DNA from 3 places in the Psychrobacillus sp. 05T411 genome. Region 2 is predicted to be linked to each of the others. Evidence: a T-box and tRNA genes for the amino acid it is inferred to sense, from the RefSeq annotation. Region 2 holds a T-box; the other regions hold tRNA genes.
The links. A T-box is a leader RNA that pairs with one kind of tRNA and senses whether it is charged. The one in region 2 lies ahead of argS (arginine--tRNA ligase), so its partner is inferred to be a tRNA-Arg.

Region 1 (8,080 bases), on a different contig from region 2:
ACTGCGACGATTTTTTCGTCCGTTAAAATACTTTCCAAATATTTGGCTGCTTCTTGAGATAAAAGCATTGCAGCATTTGTATTAGTATCTACATTTCCAGGGACAATAATTACTTCTTTAATGTGTAAATGTTGTGAAAGTTGTCTTTCCAGCTGCAACCTACCTGACCATTCTCGAACTACTTCTTTTAAGTCCACTAATAGCTTGGTTCCTTCCGGAGTTATGGCTGCGCCGTCTCTTGAAATATCGATTAAACCTTGGTTTCTCAAAGTATCTAACTCTTTTCGAGTCTCTCTTTCTGACAACCCTAATTGTTCCCCTAAAACTCGCCTGCCAATTCCTTTTGTAAGCTGAATCGTTTGAAGTATTCGATACCTCTTTTGTAACAACTCGCTCATTTCGGGTATTAGCTTTAGCTGAGCAGTGAGCAATGATTCCATATTTCACTTCCTCATTGATTATGACGTTTTTGTCCCACTTAGTTAAAAAATGTCCCACTTAGTTAAAAAAAAAGTGAATTTCTATAAATAATCATATAATAGAATATGCAAATTCGCAACTAAAGTGTATGACTTTTTGTCTTTTTTGTGAATTCATGCGTGGATTTTGCGATTTAGAGGGAAGATTCAAAGAAAATATTCCGCAAAATAGGTATCTTGCGATTTTGAAGCTGCATTTTGCGATTCTGAGCGGTGATCTTGCGATTTCTGACTTGTATCTTGCGATTTGAGACTGAGATCTTGCGATTTGACCCTTCTATCTTGCGATTCCCAAAAACTGCAAAAAAATTCTGGAGCATTATGTAAGTAATGTCTCCAGAATAGTTGGATAATCTATTTGACCATATTGGATGATTTCATTTTCAAATTCGATTACAGGAATCATCAGCATATATTTTTCATGCAGTGCATCGTCTTCTTCGATGTTAAACTCCTTTATTTCAAAAGCGACATCCTCTTGAACTAATTTCAAAACTATTCTTGCCTCTTCACATAAATGACAGCCTGGCCTCGTGTAAAAATGGACAATCATTAATATCAGCCTCCCAAAATCATTTGATCCACTTTTATTATAAACCTTTTAAAGTTCTTATTCCCTGAAAAGGTTAAAATGAAAGCGATACTTTTTATTCGTTCGTTCGTCTATAGCAATAAGAGGAGGTCAGCAGATGGAAATGGAACAGCTATACAAAGAGCACAGCGATAGAGTTTATAGCTATATATACTTACTAGTACGCCATAAAGAATGTGCCGAAGATCTTACACAAGAAACATTTTATAAAGCATATAAAGGTTTAGATTCCTTTAATAAACAGGCTTCTACCGCCACTTGGCTATTAAAAATTGCTCGTAATATAACCTATGACTATTTTCGAAGGAAAAGAGTCATTCAATTTTTCACCTTTGAAAAAGAGCATGATTTAGAAACAAAGACATTATCGCCGGAGAGTCGCTTTGAACAAAAGGAACAGCTCACTAAAATGTATGACTCCTTAAGTAAACTAAAAAAAGACTACCAGGAAGTTCTGCTCCTACGCAAAGTACAAGAATGTTCGATCAAAGAGACAGCCTATATACTCGGCTGGACCGAGGCGAAAGTTAAGATGAAAATGACACGAGCACTTGTTGCCCTTAAAAAGGAATTTCATCAGGAGGGAGGTCATGCAAATGGAACCATCAAACGAATTCGATAAGTTTTTTGAGGAAATCAAAGATGTGGAGCGTTCAGATAAAGCAAAGCAGGATACGTGGCTAGCTTTAAAGGATAGAATGTCAGCAAAAAGAAAACGCAATATATTTCCAGCATTTATTTCATTAGCAATCGTAGCAATTGCCTCTTTTTTAATCTTTTCTTTTACTTCTTCTTCGGAGACAGAGAAATCCGCTGAATCACTTTCTAATGAAGAAGTGATTATGGCAGTACTAAAAAGGGAATATAAGGGGCCAGACATGGAGCTCATACGTTTAAAAAATGAGTGGTTCAACCTCCAAAGTAAAACGGATACAAAGAACCAAGAAGAGTATGATCAACTCCTGCAATCAAAGGAATACAAAGATTATATAGATTATTATTTTACTACTTTCGGTGAATACTTTACGGAAGATACGTTAAAACATGTGGTTTCTTCCGTTTTGGTGTTCAAGTATAATCATCTTTTAGAGGATACAGATTTAGAAATGCATTTAGAAAACGTAGATATCAAACAAGAGAAAGACCACCCCAATATCTATCGCCCGATAATAGAAGTTTCTTTAACTAACAGCCAAGGACAGAAAATTTATCATACATTGCGAGAAGAATTCATCTTTTCTACATCAGAGCCTGGAAAAATTGGGAGCTATAATGGGGTTAAAGATGGTGGAGGCCTAGAGCTTCAAGAGAAAATAAAATATTTTAACGCATATGTCGAAAATAATGGAGATGTGAGAACACCATCGATTGATGTTTCCTTCGACACACTTTGCTTCAATGGTCGCTGGCCTGATCAACAAGGTGAAGTAGAGTTTAAGTTGGGATGTACATTCGTTACAAAAAAAATAAAATCCATCATGACTAAATTTGACAATCTCCTTGTTAAAGAAACAACAGAGCAAGAGACCAATGAGAGGACCGAACTGCTCCCTCAAATGGAAAATTATCAGATTTACCTAACAAACGCTGACGATAAAGGAACGACTTTATATACGATTACCTTATACAAAGATGGAGTTTTGGTGTTCGCTCCCGATTCTAACCTTGGAATTGCTGGAGACATCACTACAGAACCACATGTTTTCTTATATGAGGAGATTAAACTGATGCTTGATGAATTTGCAGACAATGAATAACAGAAAAAAAGCCCTAAAAGGGCTTTTTTTCATAAAATATTTACCATTTGCGTCCTGCTCCGCCGCCACCGGAACTACCTCCGCCAAATCCGCCGAAACCACCACCTGAACTTCTTCCACTTCCTCCTCCGAAGCCGCCAAAGCCACCTCCGAAACTTCCTGGTCCAAACATTCGTGTACTAGAGCGTCTGCCACCAGAACCCGGTCTTCCACCACCGCCTCCCCGACCACCAGACATGATGGTGTAAATCAGATAAATAACGACGATTATCATAATAATAGTTGAAAACGAAAAGCCTCCACCAGATGCTGGATTTTTCGGTTCAACTAGTTCCCCGTCCCAGCCATATTCTGTTGCAACCTCATTGTATAAGACTTGATATGTGGAAAGGACAGCATCATCTACCGACCCTTGTTCCAAAAAAGGTGTCGTATATTCATCAATAATCCTTCCTATTTTCCCATCTGGTAAAGCGCCTTCTAAACCATAGCCCACAGTAATTGCTACATCTCGATTACCTTGCTTTTCAGGATCTGTTTCAATTACAAATAAAACACCATTGTTCTTCTCCTTATTTCCAATACCAAACTCCCGTATCACATCCACACTAAACTGATTGACATCTTGCCCATCCAAAGAATTAATAATCATCACAACAATTTGTGCTCCAGTCGCATTATCTAAATTGTAACCTAGCTCTTCTACTTGTTGTTTGGTCGATTCAGATAAAAAACCTTCATAATCTTGCACATATAATTCTCCAGGTATCGGCTTTGGTATATCAGAAGCAGCCACAGTTACTATTGGAATGAAAAGAAATAAAAGTAGCGCAACGCTAAGCAAACGCGCAACTTTACTCATTACTTCTCATCTCCTTCAAAATCCACTACTGGAGCGTCTTGTGCAGCTGCATCTGCTTTAAAATATTCTTTTTCATCAAAACCAAAGATAGAAGCAACAATACTTCCGGGCATACGTTTTACTTTTTTATTGTAATTTGCAACTACTGCATTATAATCTTGTCTTGCCACAGACAAACGATTTTCCGTCCCTGCAAGCTCATCCATTAACTGTCGGAAATTCGCATCCGCTTTTAATTCTGGATAGTTCTCTACAACTACTAATAATCTGCTTAATGCACCGGATAATTGATCATTTGCCGCTGCTTGTTCTTCTGGCGTATTTGCCCCTGCCAAATTCGAACGAGCGTCTGCGATGTTACTAAGTACTTCTTTTTCATGCGATGCGAAACCTTTTACCGTATTCACTAAGTTTGGAATTAAATCTAAACGACGTTGTAGCTGATTTTCTACTTGCGCATAAGCACTATTCACATCTTCTTCGCCATTTACAAAACCATTGTAACTAGGTATTAGTATTGCTGCAAAAATAGCAATAATCACGATAATTATTACTAACGGTCCTAAAACTTTTTTCATCCTATTCACCTCTAACTAAGTATATTGTTAATGTACCTTAAAATTGAACATATAAAACATACTATGTATACGGTAAAAAGGATAATAGGTTTCAAAAAACACCCTTTCCAATTAGAAAAGAGTGTTTTTTAATCTATTTTTTCCCATCAGGTGGGTGACTGATCTTTTCTTTATTCGTTACTTCAAGTACATCGAGCAGGAAAACAAAAATCGGAATTCCGACAATCAATCCCCAAACACCAAAAAAGCTTTCCGAAAAAATGAGAACGATAAAGGTATAAAAAACGGGTAAATCAGTTTTGGAAGACATCAGCTTTGGATTCAATATATATGCTTCAACTGCATGAATAATCATAATAGCAATTAAGACATAAAATACTTTCAAAAACCCTCCAATTGTAAAAGCAATTAAAGCTAAGGGAATAAGCGATATAATTACTCCTGCTACCGGAATAAGTCCTAAAAAGAAAATCAAAATTGCCAATCCAAATATTTGCGGAAATCCTAAAATGCTTAATGCAATTACTGTCAAAATAGTATTGACAATAGCAATAATAAATTGGGCTTCAATCACTTTACCAAAAGTGCGAGTAAACTTCGAAGCAAAATATTCCACTTCAAAATAAAAAGGTGCAATCTTGCTATATTTAAACTTGCTTGTGAATTCTTTTAATCTTGGTTTTTCTAACAAGAAAAACAAGCTCAAAATTAAAGCAATGATAACTTGAACACTTATTTTACTAATACCTGTAAAATATTTTAGTAGAAATGAAAAACCGTTTTCCAAATAAGCTGCAAGCTGATTTTTAGTAATAATCATTTCTATATAGCCAATTATTACATTTTCCTGAGGCTGTGTATAAAAAGCAGTAATTTGCTTAGCAAGTTGACTGATTTGTACCGTGATAATAGGCAAGTATTTCACGATGCCTAAGGTCAATAACCCGATGATCAGTGCATACATAATGATTACAAGGGTTTTCCGGTTTAATCGTATGTATTTGACTACAAACTCAATGAGGCGATCCATCAGAAAAGTGAAAATAAACGTTAACAAGATTAGATTGATCATACTCCTCATGCTATAGAGGATGAAAACAATTAAAGCAAAAATTAAAACTCGTTTTACTCCTTTTTTTTGAAAAAATTCCGTTACAACGTCCATATACCGCAAAACTCCCTATTCACTTTTTCGAATTAAAATTACCATTATAACGCTTCTTTTTTAATTATTACCGTATATTATGGAGATAACAAGTGAAACGTTCTCCTCAATTCATGGAACATCAAAAAACACGCCCAAACGTTTCAATAGCGTTTTGCGTGTTTTCTTATAATTCCAGCTTAAAACTGAATTACCTTGTATATGCCCTCGGCGAGGATCGAACTCACATTTAAAGCTTCGGAGGCTTCCGTGTTATCCATTACACTACGAGGACTAGCGACTTATATATTATACAAATGAATTCAAAATAATTCAACCTAACTTTTCAATGCTTAATATTTGACCTTCCTTGACCATAATGTGTATGATAAAGTTACAACTGAGATATACTTTTCAGTAATCAACTTACAATACCACCTTTGAAGGAGGCAAACAGGATGAATTTAATTCCTACAGTAATCGAACAAACAAATCGTGGGGAACGCGCTTATGATATTTACTCACGATTATTAAAAGACCGTATTATTATGCTTGGAAGTGGCATTGATGACAATGTTGCGAACTCCATCGTTGCTCAACTTCTATTTTTAGAAGCAGAAGACCCTGAAAAAGATATTTCCATCTACATTAATAGCCCAGGTGGAAGCATCACAGCTGGTATGGCAATCTACGATACAATGCAGTTCATCAAACCGGACGTACAAACAATTTGTATCGGTATGGCAGCTTCAATGGGAGCATTCCTTCTTACAGCTGGAACAAAAGGAAAACGTTACGCACTTCCGAACGCAGAAGTAATGATTCACCAACCACTTGGTGGCGCACAAGGGCAAGCAACGGAAATCGAAATTGCTGCAAAACGCATCTTATTCTTACGCGACAAGTTAAACAACATTATGGCAGAGCGCACTGGTCAACCGATTGAAATCGTATCAAGAGACACAGATCGCGATAACTTCATGACTGCTGAACGCGCGAAAGACTATGGTCTAATCGATCATATTATCGAACGCAGCGAAATGAAAAAATCATAATAAAGAATTGTACCCAAGGAAATTTTACTTTCCTTGGGTACTTTTGTGGGGAAATAAAACTAGGTGAGACGTAAAACGTCGTGTATGCGGTCAAGTATCGACTCTTTTACCTGGAGAAGGATGTCAATTTATAAACGCGCAACGTTTACAAAAAAACAAGACACAACCATCCTCGTCTCACTCCAAGTAAGGAGCTATTTTATGCTTTGGTTGCTTTCACTGGCAATTTGGTTGCTCTCATGCTGAATTGGTTGCTTTCGGAATAAAATTGGTTGCTTTCAATGACCGATTGGTTGCCCTAATCCATTTATTGGTGGATTATTTACAAAAAGAGCCATCCCCTAGTCAAGTTTGACTAAATGGGACAGCCCTTTCTTAATATTCTTCATTGGAGATAAATTTTGCTAGTGTTTCTACTGCTTCTTCCTCGTCAGAACCTTCTGCACTTAAGTTTACAGTGATTCCTTTACTAATTGCTAAGCTCATGATTCCCATAATACTTTTAGCATTTACCTTTTTCTCATCTTTTTCTAAATATACATCCGCGATATAACGGTTTGCCTCTTGTACAAATAATGCTGCTTGTCTTGCTTGTAATCCTGCTGGTAATTTCACTTCGACTTGTTTCTCTGTCATTAAAATACGCTCCATTTCACTAAATTGTTTCGCCTCTACGAAGTGCATCTGCGATTTCATCTATTTTTCGTAATCGATGATTAATACCAGATTTACTAACGTTTCCAGTAGAAACCATTTCACCTAACTCTTTTAAGGTCACATCTTGATATTCTACACGTAAACGTGCGATTTCCCGTAGTTTTTCTGGCAATTGATCGAGACCGATCGAACTTTCTATATATCGTATATTCTCAACTTGACGAATAGCTGCACTAATCGTCTTATTTAGATTAGCCGTTTCACAGTTAACTAAACGATTCACGCTATTTCGCATATCTCGGATAATGCGCACGTCTTCAAATTTTAATAAAGCACTATGAGCACCGGCTATGCTTAGAAAATCAGAAATTTTTTCTGCTTCCTTCAAATAAGCAACAAAGCCCTTTTTCCGCTCAATCGTTTTCGCATTTAACTCAAATCCATTCATCAATTCCACCAGTGCATCACTATGTGTTTTGTACAATGAATAAATTTCTAAATGATAAGAAGATGTTTCCGGATTATTAACAGATCCTCCAGCTAAAAAAGCACCTCTTAAATAAGCGCGCTTACAGCAATTCTTTTTCACTAAATCTTTGGAAATAGAATATTCAAATTGAAAATGATCTTTCAATATTTGTAAATCCTCTAGTAACTCTTTCGATCCTTCTCGGATACGGCAAATATAAATATTATTTTTTTTCAATCTCATTTTTTTTCGAACGAGCAATTCTACTTGATACGGATATAAAGATTTTATCAATGTGTATAATCTTCTAGCGATTGCCGCATTTTCAGTTTGCACATCTAAACTAAGCGCCTTATTGCTAAATGAAAGCGATCCGTTCATTCGAATAAGGGCTGAAAGTTCAGCTCTTGCACAACATGGTTTGGACTCTTCTTGCGTCATTTCTTTTTTGGTTTCAGAAGCAAACGACATAATCCGTTTCCCCCTT
Region 2 (8,080 bases):
AAGAAAATTAAATAAGTAAAGTGGTCAAACTAAAAAGAGCCTAAAACATTTTGTTTTAGGCTCTTAAATGTATGCCGGCTACACTTCTTTAGAGGTGAAGTTTTTGACTTTATCCACTGCGTCTAATAGTTTGACAGTAACAATTTCTGATTCATCGATATGATTCATTAATACTTCTTTCGTTTCATCGAATAGAACAGTTGTAATATGAAACTTTTTTATAACATCCTCATTCGAAACTTTTTTATTTTTGATATAGTTGAGTAATTCATTTACTTCTTCTTGTACATTTGTAATGATTTGTAGTAATAACTCACTATCATTAATAAAGAGTCTCCTATTTTATCCGCATAAACTCCAGTACCTTTAAGTCAATAAATCCCCTTTCTTGTACCCGCTCATCAAAGTTTTCGATCAGATGATACGACTGCACCGCATCTAATAAATTATCCAGTTCCGTTAACCCTCTATCTAAATAACCATTTTCATATAAGAGAATTTGAATTTCTTTTTCCAGTTCCCCTTCAATCTTTACAATATCAGCCGGCAACGTTGGTTCGAAATAAAGTCTGTGCAGTTTCAGCAATCTAGCTAACTCATGTACTGGTTCTTTGTGATCATCCACACGAAGATCGATGTACCGATCATTATATCCACCATAACTGCCATTTTCTTTTACAACTAATAAAGCTGCAGATTGTTTTCCTCTACTATCACCACCGGCACTTTCTCCAGCTTGTAAGGCTGCTAACAAGCGCTCTGCTAGAGATCTCTCCCCTTGTATAAATGCTGTTTTCATCGCCTCTACTGTATGTTGATCTACAAGTATATTGCCTTGTATTGCAAAATTTATTTCTGCAAAACCACCAGCCCACTTATAGCAATCATCTCCAGTGAATGTTGCACTATGTCCTCTTGCATCTACAATTCCAACTTGCCTATAAGTAGACCTGTTATCATTTCTAGTAAGCTCTGTTATTACTTGTTCTGGTGTAAATCCTTTTGCTAGCATGTCCAAACCATGCTTCCCATAATCTAAATTAGCCCATGACTGTGTAGCAATTGCCCCAACGCCTGCTTTTGCATATGGCACCACTGCTCCAACACATAAAAACTTTGACGCTACTGCTACGCCTAATTCATTTGTTTTTGGATCAAAACCAACAATGGAAAATGTCATCTTTGTGCCCCTTTCTTTTGGAGTTTTTAGTCCTTGATATGTACTCCTATTGTAACTTTTATTCAAATAATATGAAACTTCCGAATATTTTTTAAGTGCCAGTCACTCACACAATACCCACACAATTCGCTTGTTTGCATTCTGTTATAATTAAGATAAGAATTTAGTTATTATAATGGGGGTATATAAATGAAAAACAATAGAATATCGATGATGGATGCTTATATGATTGAAGCACTACGCAGTAATGGTATTTCGAATGAAGAAATAGTAGCTCATCTCGAGAAAAAAGATACTAGTAATTGGGAGAATATAAAACCAACCTTTGATTTCAATGAGCTTATCAAATTATTTGAGCAAGATACAAATGGATTTAAATCTGCGCTAGTAGATGGATACACAGTAAAGTTTCTTACGATGAATGGTTTAAAAAGCCTATTAAAAATGAAATTCAATAAAGTCGCCGAAAAAGACTATGAAACATCCGAGACGGGTATCCATCATCTAGAAATCGAAACGAAAAGTTTTCCCGACTTGCAGCAAATTTTATCTATTAATTGGATTATTGAAGAACATAGAGATACGGACAATGACTCTTCCAAAAAGATAGTTAATATACAAATTGTTTAACGAAAAGGACTATAACTTACACCAATATGTCTCCTGTTTGCTGTGCACGGAATGGTTGCTACATTATTATCTTAATAAAAACGTTTAGAGGGTGTGACTTCACACCCTCTAAACGTTTTTATAGATACCTTTTTATTGGTTCTGTTTATCTACATATTTTCCATAATCAGGTTTCGCTATCTCGTTAAAATCTTTCACAAGTAAATGCAGACTACTCGTTAACAAATCCCCGGACATCGGTAATCCGTGACCTGTAACTGCAACTTTCGGTTTTAGGTCTGCTAGTTTTTTTACCGATTCTCTAGCCGCCACCCAATCAGTAGTAAGATATCTAGGTGGTCCACTAATCTCCTGTTCTTGAGTTAAGACCTTATACAAATATTCTTGTTTAACTGTAACAAATGCATCACCTGCAATTAATGCTCCATCTTCCTCTCTGAAAAATGAAACATGCCCTGGGGAATGACCCGGTGTGTGAATCCATTTAAAATCGTTCATATAAGGAATCGTCCCATCGGAAGGCAATTCTTTTACGTTATTTCCTAAATTAATTGGATCAGTAGGAAACATTGGAGACATTTTAGCGACCATTCCACCTTCTACCGTCGGATCAGGCTTAGGATAACTTTCTTTTCCAGTTAAAAATGGCCATTCTAAAGGATGCGCATATACTGGAACTTCCCACTTATTCACTAACTCAATAATTCCACCTACATGATCAAAATGGCCATGTGTTAAAATAATGGCGCTTGGCCTACTGTCTGCACCAAAACGCTCCTCTATAACAGATATAATCTCGTCAGCCGAGTGTGGCATTCCAGCATCAATTAATACAAATTCATTTGACCCTGGCTTTCCAACTAAACAAATATTGACGATTTGCACAGTATGACAATATATATCGGGTAAAATTTCCATTCCTATTCCACTTGCAATCGACGTTGCCGGGATAAACTTATAATCATCTCCGTATGAAATATTAGACTCCATAAACTCCCTCTTTCCATTTTATATCATAGGTAGCTTTTCACTTCTACATGAACTTATACCCTTAAGATTTTTTTCGAAAAAATTTGACTTTTCCTTTTCCATTTGGTAATTTAAAATACAATATCTTAGAAGAAGAGAGTAACAATTTCGGATTAGCTAGCGAGCTAGGGATGGTGGAAGCCTAGTTAAGAAGAATTGCGAACCGCACTTTGGAGATGCTTATTTGAAAAGCCGGAGACTCACCGTTATAGAGAAAGTGGCCGAAATAGGCAAATTGAGTGGTACCGCGGAAGTTAAGCTTTCGTCTCATTAATATAATGAGACGAAAGCTTTTTTTATTTACCCAATAACCCATGAATATTACAAAGGTATTACGGGTGCCAGGCACCCGTAATACCTTTGTAATAATTAGGAGGAGTTCAATTGAAAACGAAAATAGTGGAAATTCTACAAAGCTTCACAACTGAACTAATCGAAGAAAATATGATTGAAGTACCTGTATATGCTCACTTAGGTGACTTTGCCCTTCCTTGTTTTCCGTTTGCTAAAAAACTTAGAAAATCTCCTATCCTTATTGCGCAAGAACTTGCTGCAAGCATTCAAGACGACAGTATCGAAAAAATCGAAGCGATAAATGGGTATGTAAATATTTTCATGAAAAGAACGACATTTACTCAGTCGCTTTTGACGAATATTCATAAGCAAGGAAAACAATACGGTTCTTCTGATGCAGGGGCTGGAGGAGTTGTTTCGATTGATATGTCTTCACCTAATATTGCAAAGCCGTTTTCTATGGGGCATTTAAGATCGACAGTCATAGGAAATTCCATTGCTTTATTACATGAAAAAATTGGCTATCAGCCTGTTAAGATTAATCATCTTGGCGATTGGGGTACCCAATTTGGGAAGTTATTAGTAGCTTATCATTTATGGGGAGATGATAAGAAATTACGGGAAGCTCCTATTCAAACGTTATTATCCCTTTATGTTCGTTTTCATGAAGAAGCTAAAATAGACGATTCTTTAAATGACAAAGGAAGAGCCGCTTTTAAATCGTTAGAAGATGGAGATGGAGAAGCATTAACACTTTGGAAATGGTTTCGAACTGAATCACTTAAAGAATTCCAAAAGATATATGATTTACTTGGCGTTTCCTTTGATTCATATCGTGGAGAAGCTTATTACAATGACAAAATGGAACAAATAGTCGAAGAGCTGCAACAAAAAAATTTGTTAATAGAATCAGATGGTGCACTTGTAGTAGATGTTGGGGAACATTTACCACCTTGCCTTATAAAAAAATCCGATGGTGCAACCTTATATGCGACGCGAGATATTACAGCCGCTATTCAACGAAAACAGACATATAATTTCGTTAAATCTTTGTATGTAGTAGGTAATGAACAAAGCTTGCACTTCCCCCAATTAAAGACCGTATTAAATAAAATGGGCTATACATGGTCAGATACTATTCACCATATCCCTTTTGGGCTAATCTTAAAAGATGGTAAAAAGTTATCGACACGTAAAGGGAAAATTATTTTACTTGAAGAAGTGTTGAGTGATGCCATTCGGTTAGCGGAGCAGACAATCGAAGAAAAAAATCCTCGATTAGTCAATAAAAAGGAAGTCGCAAAAGAAGTCGGTGTTGGTGCCATCATTTTTAGCGATTTAAAACAACACAGAAAGCATGACATCGAATTTGACTTAAAGAAAATGCTTCAAACAGAAGGTGAAACCGGCCCTTATGTTCAGTATACCCATGCGAGAGCATGTTCCATTTTAAGAAAAGCATCTACTCCAAACACTTTGGAAGTAAGGGACGTAAATGATTATGAGTGGGAAATCATTAAATACCTCGAACAGTTCCCATCGGTAATTTTACGAGCTGCAGCCGAATATGATCCATCCTTGCTCGCAAAATATGCCGTGCATTTGGCGCAAACCTTTAATTCTTTTTACGGAAATATACAAATCATGAAGGATACCATTCATTTGTCGTATCGCCTTGCACTCGTTCAATCTGTTGTCATTGTATTAGAAGAATCATTAAGACTACTCGGCATTAAAGCACCAGTGGAAATGTAACATACCCAGAAAACACTGACGAAAGTCCAATTCCCCTCCCCTTTTATGAATAAGTTAATCAATAGGGGAGGTGAAATTAATTGGATAATAACCAGCCATGTAGTAAATGTGGCTATGTTCACAGCAGTAGAGGCAGAAGAGGTCCAATGGGCTTTGAAGGTCCTCCTGGGATCCAAGGTCCTCCTGGTGAACGAGGCGAAAGAGGACCTCGAGGGTTTATGGGATTGGAAGGGCCTCAGGGAAAAACGGGTGCCCAAGGTCCTGCTGGATCATCTGGTGGAATTAATGAATTTGCATATATTTACAACATTGGTGAACAACGAATTCATCAAGAAGAGGATATTTCTTTCGATTCAACCGGCATTATAACACAAGGGATTTCACACAATGCTGGAGAGTCTAAAATAATAATTAAAGATAATGGCATTTACGAGATTTTCTATCATGTAACTGGAAAACAACCCAATCAGTTAACTCTATTTTCCAATGGTGTAGAAATAACGAATACAACCTTTGGTGCAGATGACGGAAATGCACAGAACATTGGTATTCAAATCCTTCAATTAGAAGACAATACCGAGTTAACCCTTAGAAATCATACATCCACGCCTAGCCATCTCGACTTATTAGTAAATGCAGGTGGCACACAAACAAATGTCAACGCAGCGATTACGATCAAAAAGCTTTCTTAAAACATTCCTGTTTTAGACACAACTCCTGAACAATTCTGAAAGTTCTCTAATTTACTTCTGACACCGGGACACGTTGGAACACAAAAACTTCCCGCCTGTTTGCTCAATTGGCGGGAAGTTTTCAATCGTTAAATTTTAAATTGACGCACCATTTCATTAAGTGTATCCGATATAGTTGTTAACGAATTAGCAGCTATTTGAATTTCTTCCATCGATGCTAACTGCTCCTCTGTAGCTGCTGCTATTTCATGTGCACTTTCAGCGTTTTCCTTGAATAGTCCTGAAACTTCCCCATATTTTTGCGCAACCGTCGTAAAGTCCATTGTCAGTTGCTCGGTAGCCGCTGCAATTTCTTGTACTTTTCCAGACACTTGCGAAATAGATTGGATAATTTCTTGAAATTGAACGGAAGTAACGGATGTTAGTTGAATTCCATTATCTACATTTGTTTTTACTAATTCAATTGTATGAACTGTATCATTTGTATTATTTTGGATGTTAGTGATAAACGCTCGAATTTGATTGGCTGATTTACTGGATTGTTCCGCTAATTTTCGTACTTCCTCTGCAACAACAGCAAATCCTTTTCCATGCTCACCAGCTCTAGCCGCTTCAATGGCTGCATTTAAAGCAAGTAAATTCGTTTGATCTGAAATTTCGTTAATGATTGTTGTAATTTCCCCAATCTTAATAGCATCTTCAGCCAATGAGTTAATATTTTTGTCGGTTGCACTTACAGATTGATGAATGACTTCCATGGAGGTCACGATTTCTCTCACAGATTTCTCTCCACTATCTGCCTGTATACTAACTTCATTTGTCTCTTCAGACACTTCCGCCGTTCGTTGGGTCATACTTTGTAGCATGTGCAAGGACTGCTCGACAGCGATCGAACTTTCATTCAATATATTCGTTTGATCGCCCATACTTATCGAAACATTTTGGACATTTTCCGCAATTTGATTGGATGTTCGTTTCGACTCATCTGCGCTTGCTGAGAATTCTTCCGCTGTCGAAGCAGCCTGCGCAGAAGAAAAACTAATTTGCTGGATCATTTCTTTTAAGGAAGTGAGAAACTCATTAAACGAAGTTGCTACTTCTCCTAGTTCATCTTTGTTTTTTACATGAAGAGCTTTCGTTAAATCTCCATCTCCACTAGCAATATCATTCATCTGCTCCTTTAATTGACGTAAAGGAACTAATATAGCTTTTAGTAACATTGCACTCAAGACGATACCAATTACTACTGCCAGCAAGGAAATACCGAGTAAAACTACTTGACTTACTGTGGATTGGGATTCCAAACTTTGGCCTACTTCAGCTGTTTTACTATCCAACTGTTCGATGAAGGCTTCAAAGGACGGATCTAATACTTCCTTCCGAATTCTTCGTTCTTCCCCAAAATGAATTTCTTCTGCCTTCGTTCGATTAATCGTATTGTTTTGAATGACTAGTTGGCTTTGTGCCCAAAACTGTTCGTAATCCGCTCTAATATTATCTATCGTTTCCTTAGTGGAAGATGTATTGGTAAGAGCGATTATGTTATCGAATTGTTCTTGAATATTTGTAGATTTTTCTTCCATTTGCTTCGCATACGTATTGTCGCCCGTGAGAAGAAGTGCACGCTCATCATTGGAAAGGCCAGCAAGACGGTACTGTATTTGTTTTGCTATTTTTTGCATTTCCATCAGCGTATTCAATTCATTATTTTTTGCTACTGTATGAGATAAACTCCATGTTGCAAACCCACCAACTACAATGATAGATATGACTAAAATGGAAGTAACAAGCATTAGCCTTGTCTTAATTCGCATATTTTTCTCCTTTACTCTTTGAAAATTTTCATTTTACAGTATAACAGAGAATAGTAATAAATGAATCTAGTTCGAATTAATACTTAGTTGAGTCATGTCTACCCTACTACATTGCATGTAAACCGCTACATTTTCCTACCGTTCATAATAGTAGGAAGACTGGGTTCATGGCACCCCAATGTTGGAGGCTTGGTTGCCTATCCTTGGAAACAGTGATATGCTTAAAATGTTAGATAAATTCAATAATTGATTTTATTTCAAAAAACCAGACGATTTTCCCCTTTATTTTTTCCTACTTGTGAATACATTCTTAACTGATTTTTATCAGTTCCAATTGCTACTAAATTTCTTCGTCCTAGGTAGATACCATTTTGTTAAAATCATTTCTGAAACTTACGCTGTATGTCTTAGCAATGGCATAGAGGAATCTCTTTCATTCAGTTCATGGATATAAGGAGAAGTCCTTTTTTTATATCCAAAAAAGAACTGATTGCACAAGTATGGGGAAACAACCATACATTTAAGCTGTTTGGTTAACTAATAATTAGTTAGAAATGATGAGAAATCTGCTGATTATTACCACTTAATTGTCTCATCATATTTTAAAGGAGGTACTTATGCTCAAATTTGAAAATGTAAGCAAAGTGTATGCAGATGGTTTTAAAGCTGTGGATTCCGTTAGTTTT
Region 3 (8,080 bases), on a different contig from region 2:
GTTCGTTATAATGATAAACTAGAAGAAACAGATAAAAAGATCCAAGAACTGTTGGAACGATATGAAAATATCAACATGGATGATACACAACAATGGTCTAACCAAGGTGCATCATTTACTCGACAGTTGAAAAACATGCTTGTGTTAGCTCGCGTTATTACAATAGGTGCACTTCAACGTAACGAAAGCCGTGGAGCGCATTACAAACCAGATTTCCCGGAACGTAATGATGAAGAATTCATGAAAACAACGATGGCGAAATTCGATCCTGTAACTGGAGCTCCAGTTATTCATTATGAAGAAATCGATGTATCGCTTGTTGCACCTCGTAAACGTGATTATTCTGCGAAAGGAGAAAATTAATCATGGTAATAGCAACTGAAACAAAAAAAGTTCAAATCGAAATTTTTCGACAAGATACACCTGAATCTACTCCATATTGGGAAAAGTTTGAAGTAAATTATCGTCCTAATATGAATGTGATTTCAGCGCTTATGGAAATTCGTCAAAATCCTGTCAATGCGGATGGGAAAGCAACTACTCCGGTAGCATGGGATATGAGCTGTTTAGAGGAAGTATGTGGAGCTTGTTCGATGGTTATCAACGGTAAACCACGTCAATCTTGTTCTGCATTAATCGATCAATTAACGCAACCGATTCAGTTAGCACCAATGAAAACTTTCCCTGTAGTTCGTGATCTGCAAGTAGACAGAACACGTATGTTCGATTCATTGAAAAAAGTAAAAGCATGGGTTCCAATCGATGGATCATACGATCTTGGGGAAGGACCACGTATGCCAGAACGTAAACGTCAATGGGCTTATGAATTATCTAAATGTATGACTTGTGGTGTTTGTTTGGAGGCATGTCCAAACGTTAATAGCGGTTCATCATTCATGGGACCTGCACCACTTTCGCAAGTACGTCTATTTAATGCGCATCCAACAGGTTCGATGAACAAAGATGAACGTTTAAATGCGATTATGGGAGACGGAGGCCTTGCAAACTGCGGTAACGCACAAAACTGTGTTGTTGCATGTCCAAAAGGTATTCCTTTAACAACTTCTATCGCTGCATTAAACCGAGATACAACAGTGCAAATGTTCAAAAACTTCTTCGGAAGCGACCATATGGTTGACTAATAAAGAAATGCGGAAGCGCCTATGTTAAAGGAATACAGTCTAAGTTCGCGACATCGTGTCGCAACGACTGCATGACCTGCATCCTGCAGGCCTCCGACAGGCAAATTGGGATGTGGTAGGTCTGCAAAGTGCGCCACATCCTGTGGCAAAGCAGACATGACCCGCATCGTGCGGGCCCAGGAGGCAGCTCTTCAGCCACCACAGCTTTTTCACATTTGACCCCGAGGGGCAACGTTCTTCTGCGACGAGCTGTGCGCAGGAGCAAGGCGCTGCAGCTGGACAATAACTAAGTAGGGAAGTTAACACTTTCTCTTGGATCATCATGAAAAGTCTGCGTAGAATATAATGTTCTATGCAGACTTTTTGTTTCTCTGTTACAATAAATGAATAAATATTCATTTACTGGGGGATGATTTTGATGCGAGCTAGTTACATAGAAGATGTTGCGAGTTGGGAACAAGATTTTTCTTTTTACACGGAAGTAAGCGTACGTTTTTCAGAAACGGATATGTACGGACATTTGAATAATACGGTAACGTTTGCTTACTTTGAATATGCACGTATTGAGTACTTTAAACACATAAACTTTATGAATGAATGGTTAAATCCAAATGGTGAAAAAATTCCAGTTGTCGCGGATTTACAATGTGATTATGTCCAACAAGTATTCTTTGACGAAAAACTTCGGATTTATGTAAAAGCTTCTACAATTGGTTCTTCGTCCGTTGATATACATTACATGGCTAAAAACGAAAAAGGCGAAATGGTCTTTACTGGAAGGGGCACCATCGTGCAAATCGACAAAAAAACGGGGAAAGCTTCTCAATGGAACGAAAAAGAACGAGAAGTTTTTAAAAACAGTGCCAACTAGCCGTCACCTACTATCCCGATGCTACATACGTTAGTAGGAGAGTGGATAGGGGGCTAAGGCATTGTACGATAACAATCAGCATCGATCAATATTGACAAACAGAGAGCGTCAAATTTTTCAGTTACTAGTAGAAGATAATTCTACAAAAGAAATTTCAATTCAGTTATCAATTAGTGAAAAAACGGTAAGAAATCACATTTCTAATACGATACAAAAATTAGGAGTATCGGGCCGATCACAAGCAATTGTGGAACTATTAAGACTAGGTGAACTATCGTTGAATTAACTTGAATCCTTGCCATTTTCCTCAGAACACGTCACAATAATAAATAAGAAGAATTGTTTTGAGGAGTGAAGGATTATATGGCAGATGAAATAAAAGATATGGAACATAATAAAAAAGATGTTGCTTTTTTAGAAAAAGAGCTTCGACATATATCGGGTATTATTAAACAGAGAGGCCGTCAAATTTTAAATGCTTATACAATAACACCACCGCAGTTTGTAGCTCTACAGTGGCTTTTAGAACTAGGAGATATGACAATTGGTGATCTTTCCAATAAAATGTATTTAGCTTTTAGTACAACGACTGATTTAATCGATCGTATGGAAAGAAGTGAATTAGTTCAACGAGTTAGAGATGAGCAGGATCGCCGTGTTGTGCGTATACACTTACTAGCAGAAGGTGAACGTATTATTGAAGAGGTTATTGATAAAAGACAACAATATTTAAAAGAAATCCTCGGGCAGTTTGATGAAAAAGAAGTAGCAAATTTATCGATTTTATTAGAAAAATTACATCAAGAGATGAAAAAGAACTGAGGAATTAACGTGAAAGCCCCAATTGGTGTTATAGACTCCGGAGTAGGTGGATTGACCGTCGCGAAGGAAATTATGCGACATTTACCTAATGAAGAAATAATTTATATAGGAGATACAGCTAGATGTCCGTATGGACCAAGGTCAAGCGAAGAAGTACGGAAATTCACATGGCAACTCGCTACGACGCTTGCCAAAATGAACATAAAAATGCTTGTCATTGCTTGCAATACAGCTACGGCAGTGGCATTGAACTCACTAAGTAAAAAAATGCCCTTCCCTGTGATTGGTGTTATTTTTCCAGGAGCGAGAGCAGCGATTAAAGCAACAAAAAAGAATGAAATCGTAGTGCTAGGTACAAGCGGTACGGTTAAAAGTGGAGCGTATGAGAAGGCAATTGCGGCTTTAAATACATCCAGTAAAGTTATTCCACTCGCTTGCCCAACATTCGTTCCACTCGTTGAAAGTAATGAATATGAAGGTGAGTTCGCAAGGAATATGGTAATGGAAACATTATTGCCTTTAAAAAATGAGCAATTTGATACAGTTATTCTTGGATGTACGCATTATCCATTACTACAAAAGCATATTGAAGAGGCAGTTGGCCACAATGTAAAAGTACTTTCCTCTGCTGAAGAGACAGCCCAAGATGTAATGGAGTATTTAAATTATCATCAGATGCATCATCCGATAAAAGAGAAGAAAAACCCTGTTTTTTATACGACGGGATCAGTGCCAATTTTTAAAACGATTGTGGAAAAATGGCTAGAGTTACCGAATGCAGATGTACGAACAATTTCATTCAAATGACCCTGTTAGCTTGAGAAACCTTAAATAACGGGGTCTTCTTTTGCATGAATAGACTAAAGGAGAAATATATGATTAGAACTGACGGAAGAAAAGTAAATGAACTAAGAGATGTACATATAGAAACAGATTATTTAATTCATCCAGAAGGGTCTGTATTAATAACGGTTGGACAAACAAAAGTCATTTGTAATGCGACTATTGAAGACCGAGTGCCACCGTTTTTAAGAGGACAAGGTAAAGGTTGGATTACTGCGGAGTATTCTATGCTGCCGCGGGCGACGGAATCACGCAACCAGAGAGAATCATCTAAAGGGAAAGTGACTGGTCGTACGATGGAAATCCAACGTTTGATCGGACGAGCACTTCGCTCGGTAGTCGATTTAGAAGTAATCGGAGAAAAAACAATTTGGATTGATTGTGACGTTATTCAAGCAGACGGTGGTACTAGAACGGCAAGTATTACAGGTGCCTTTGTGGCATTGACGATTGCGCTTGGAAAATTATTTGAACAAAAACAATTGGCCTATTTTCCAGTTCGTGAATATTTAGCTGCAACAAGTGTTGGGGTGCTGGAAAACGTTGGAGGCGTACTAGATTTAAATTATGAAGAAGACTCTACTGCTTCCGTTGATATGAATATTGTTCAAACGAGCAGTGGTGAATATGTAGAACTGCAAGGTACTGGAGAAGAAGCAACATTTTCTCGAAAACAATTAATGGAGATGTTGGATTTAGGAGAAATTGGTATTAAGCGATTAATGGATATCCAACATGCGGCTCTAGGCGAATTAGCGACTAAAATTGGCGGGGGAGGTCCTGAAACTGTATGAAAAAAATAATTATTGCAACGAAAAATAAAGGAAAAGCAAAAGACTTTGAGGCACTATTTGGCCCGCTTGGCTATGAGGTATTGACGCTCCATGATGTAGCAAATGATATGGATGTAGAAGAAACAGGTACAACTTTTGAGGAAAATGCATTATTAAAAGCAACGGCACTCGCTAACCATCTACAAACAATGGTTATAGCAGATGACAGTGGACTTGAAATTGATGCACTAGACGGTCGCCCAGGTATTTATTCTGCGCGGTATGCGGGGGAAGAGAAGAGCGACGAAGCAAATATCGATAAAGTGCTAGAAGAGCTTAAAGACATCAAAGAATCGGAAAGAACAGCGAGATTCGTTTGCGCGATCGCTGTAGCTTTTCCTAAAGGCGATCCATTTACTGTAAGAGGGACTTGTGAAGGGGTTATTGCTCAAGAAAGAAAAGGCACGAATGGATTTGGATATGATCCAATCTTTTTTGTTCCTGCAGAAAACAAAATGATGGCGGAACTATCAGCCGAAGAAAAAGGCGCTATTTCCCATCGCGGTAATGCACTCCAATTACTTGCTACGAATTTAGATGATTTAGTTGGGAAAGCATAGATATATCGATGAAAATATTAGTGATGAGTGATACACATCGGGATGCAGAGACATTGGAACGAGTGATGGAGCATTGGACGAATGTGGAGGCGGTAATTCATTGTGGTGATAGCGAATTACCCGCTTCTTATTTCGAAAATAGACCAGTTCATATTGTTCGAGGGAATTGTGACTTTGATGAAGGTTTTCCCGAGGAAGTAATAACGGAGCTAGAGAACGAAAAAATATTAGTTGTACATGGGCATAAGCATCATGTAAAAACGACACTTATGCCACTTAAGTATCGTGCAGATGAAGTACAAGCTACCATCGTTTGTTTCGGTCATTCGCATATGCTCGGTGCGGAATTGCAGAATGATATTTTGTATATTAATCCAGGAAGTTTGCATAAGCCGCGTGGACGTAAAGAAAAGAGTTATGCAATTGTTGAAAAAATGGAACATTCATGGCATGTAAACTTTTACTCTTCGGAGCATGTGATACTAGAAAGTATACGTTTTTGATTTTATTTGGCAAAGGTCAACTTAGGTAGAGTGAAGTAAAAGCATTTAATTCATTAGCCTTATACGAAATCGAATAAAATATATCTTTTTTAAAAAATCGTTGACTTTGTTCAATTTTAATTATATACTAAATCTTGTCTTTCCTATCTGTGTGGTGGGGGAGTTCTTGTCTCAGTAGCTCAGCTGGATAGAGCAACGCCCTTCTAAGGCGTCGGTCGGGAGTTCGAATCTCTCCTGGGACGTATTAGAAATCCCTTCTAATTTTCTATTAGAAGGGATTTTTTAGATAATAAGGTTATATTAGTTTTATATTACAGAACCAGTAAAATACCTGAAAAAAATTTCAATAAAAGGTTGAATTTTGATAAATTTCCTATATAATAAATAAAGAAGGTAATTTTGGTTTTCGATCTAATTACTTCCTTTATACATAAGTCTCAGTAGCTCAGCTGGATAGAGCAACGCCCTTCTAAGGCGTCGGTCGGGAGTTCGAATCTCTCCTGGGACGTTCATAAAAAAGCAGTAAATGTTGATATTCAACATTTACTGCTTTTTTTTATTTGAGAGCGAGAATGTTTGTATTCTTTCTATAAAACTCAATTGATTCCATTTTTTTTTATCTCTAAAAAAATTAGGATCTTATTAATGAAAAGTCTTTTGGATCTCGTGAAAACTTTGATCAAAGTTTTCACGAGATTTTTTATTTTTTTCGATTTAGGTACAGAGCAAGGAATGATTTCCTATAGAGAGCAAGAAGATTAACTATCTCCCGAAAAAAGAAATATTTTCATGAGTTTACGAATAGATTATGAAATAGCCATGCATTCATAATTTGTTTTGGCAATTTTTATAATAATATTGGGGGTTATTGGGTGAAGGGGAAAGTCGCGGTAATGACAGAACCAGAACAGATGGTTTTTGAAGAGTATGATTTACCGAAGGCAGCAAAAGATTCCATATTGGTTCGTGTTAAAAGGACAAATGTTTGTGGGTCGGAACTGCATATTTGGAAAGGGTTACATCCTACGAAAAAATCCGGGGTAATGGGACATGAAATGGTAGGGGAAATTGTTGAGCTAGGTGAAGGCGTCACAACTGATTATGCTGGACAACCAGTACAGGTGGGTGATCGAATTGCAGCAGCTTATTTTTTGACTTGCAAGAAATGTAAACACTGTTTGCAAGGGTATTTGAATTTATGTGAAAACGCATATGAGTATTGGAGCAAAGAAGCGCATGAGTATCCCCATTTTCATGGATCATTTGCTACGCACTACTATATCCATCCCAATCAATATTTTTATAAAGTACCGGACAATGTTCCAGATGAAGTTGCAGCTGGTGCAAACTGTGCCCTGTCACAAGTGTACTTTGGCATTGAAAAATCCGGATTAAAATATGGGGAAACAGTTGTTATCCAAGGTGCCGGTGGGCTTGGCTTGAATGCTACTGCAGTTGCAAAAATGTTTGGAGCTAAAGTGATTGTCATTGACACCGTACCAAATCGTCTTGCTTTAGCAAAAAGATTCGGCGCTGACGAGATACTTTCGATGGATGAGTATAAGACGGTTGAGGAACGTACAGAGAAAATAATGTCGCTAACAAACGGAGTTGGAGCGGATGTTGTGATGGAACTAACGGGGGTACCAGTGGCTTTAGCTGAAGGGATCCATCTCATTAAATCGGGAGGAAAATATATTTCTATTGGTAATATTTCTCCTGGCAAATTAACCGAGTTCGATCCGGGATTAATGACAAGAAAAAATATTTCAATATTAGGGCTCATTCGTTATGAACCTTGGTATTTATATAAATCATTAAAGTTTTTGAATTTGAATATTAACAAATATCCATTCAGTGAAATTCTTGCTTGTGATTTTACATTAGAAGATTTGTCGAAAGCATTGGATGCTTCCTTTAATCGTGGAGTGACGCGAGCATCAATTGGAATTGAATACGCCAATTGAAGAATAGAGAGTTGATCGACTGAATGAAGAAAATATAAAATATTGGAGGAATATATTATGTGTAATTCTAAAAAAGTTTACGTACTAGATACGGGTACGATGAAGATGGATAAAAACTATATGATTTCAATGCATAATCCTGCTAGTGTATCCGATCCGAGTCCAAAATCAGAATTTGTGGAGTTTCCGGTTTTTGCTGTATTAATCGACCATCCGGAAGGGAAAATTTTGTTTGATACAGGTTGTAACCCGGAAGGTATGGGAGACGATGGGCGTTGGCCAGAAGGAATTCAGCAACTTTTCCCTGCCTTTCAAAATGAAGAATGTTATTTAATCAATCGATTAGAACAGTTAAAAGTACGTCCTGAAGATATCAAATATGTAGTAGCTTCTCACTTACATTTAGATCATGCTGGATGCTTAGAACTATTTACAAATGCAGAAATTATTGTACATGATTCAGAGTTACAAAATGTGATGAAAACCTTTGCGATGACTCGTAATATGGGTGCTTATATTTGGGGAGACGTGATGGCGTG

Region 1: it has a tRNA-Arg gene. The T-box ahead of argS (arginine--tRNA ligase) is inferred to sense a tRNA for this amino acid. The anticodon was not compared.
Region 3: it has a tRNA-Arg gene. The T-box ahead of argS (arginine--tRNA ligase) is inferred to sense a tRNA for this amino acid. The anticodon was not compared.

Annotation. Positions count from the first base shown of each region.
Region 1 covers NZ_JBFTLO010000002.1:164,732-172,811, forward strand. The annotation lists gene AC1DFT_RS02245 (sugar-binding transcriptional regulator) at 1-440, opposite strand, end outside; gene AC1DFT_RS02250 (glutaredoxin family protein) at 799-1,032, opposite strand; gene AC1DFT_RS02255 (RNA polymerase sigma factor) at 1,169-1,693, shown strand; gene AC1DFT_RS02260 (hypothetical protein) at 1,662-2,828, shown strand; gene AC1DFT_RS02265 (TPM domain-containing protein) at 2,869-3,690, opposite strand; gene AC1DFT_RS02270 (LemA family protein) at 3,690-4,268, opposite strand; gene AC1DFT_RS02275 (AI-2E family transporter) at 4,402-5,433, opposite strand; tRNA gene AC1DFT_RS02280 (tRNA-Arg) at 5,636-5,707, opposite strand; gene clpP (ATP-dependent Clp endopeptidase proteolytic subunit ClpP) at 5,871-6,467, shown strand; gene AC1DFT_RS02290 (HPr family phosphocarrier protein) at 6,843-7,103, opposite strand; gene whiA (DNA-binding protein WhiA) at 7,123-8,064, opposite strand.
Region 2 covers NZ_JBFTLO010000006.1:101,918-109,997, forward strand. The annotation lists gene AC1DFT_RS06605 (DUF6359 domain-containing protein) at 1-15, shown strand, start outside; gene AC1DFT_RS06610 (DUF1028 domain-containing protein) at 338-1,180, opposite strand; gene AC1DFT_RS06615 (hypothetical protein) at 1,370-1,810, shown strand; gene AC1DFT_RS06620 (MBL fold metallo-hydrolase) at 1,943-2,800, opposite strand; T-box leader at 2,918-3,112, shown strand; gene argS (arginine--tRNA ligase) at 3,224-4,888, shown strand; gene AC1DFT_RS06630 (collagen-like triple helix repeat-containing protein) at 4,969-5,580, shown strand; gene AC1DFT_RS06635 (methyl-accepting chemotaxis protein) at 5,709-7,394, opposite strand; gene AC1DFT_RS06640 (betaine/proline/choline family ABC transporter ATP-binding protein) at 8,012-8,080, shown strand, end outside.
Region 3 covers NZ_JBFTLO010000007.1:74,129-82,208, forward strand. The annotation lists gene sdhA (succinate dehydrogenase flavoprotein subunit) at 1-363, shown strand, start outside; gene sdhB (succinate dehydrogenase iron-sulfur subunit) at 366-1,142, shown strand; gene AC1DFT_RS07220 (acyl-CoA thioesterase) at 1,561-2,013, shown strand; gene AC1DFT_RS07225 (helix-turn-helix domain-containing protein) at 2,075-2,299, shown strand; gene AC1DFT_RS07230 (MarR family winged helix-turn-helix transcriptional regulator) at 2,377-2,835, shown strand; gene racE (glutamate racemase) at 2,845-3,642, shown strand; gene rph (ribonuclease PH) at 3,714-4,472, shown strand; gene AC1DFT_RS07245 (XTP/dITP diphosphatase) at 4,469-5,071, shown strand; gene AC1DFT_RS07250 (metallophosphoesterase family protein) at 5,080-5,574, shown strand; tRNA gene AC1DFT_RS07255 (tRNA-Arg) at 5,743-5,816, shown strand; tRNA gene AC1DFT_RS07260 (tRNA-Arg) at 6,009-6,082, shown strand; gene AC1DFT_RS07265 (zinc-binding dehydrogenase) at 6,447-7,541, shown strand; gene ahlS (AhlS family quorum-quenching N-acyl homoserine lactonase) at 7,599-8,080, shown strand, end outside.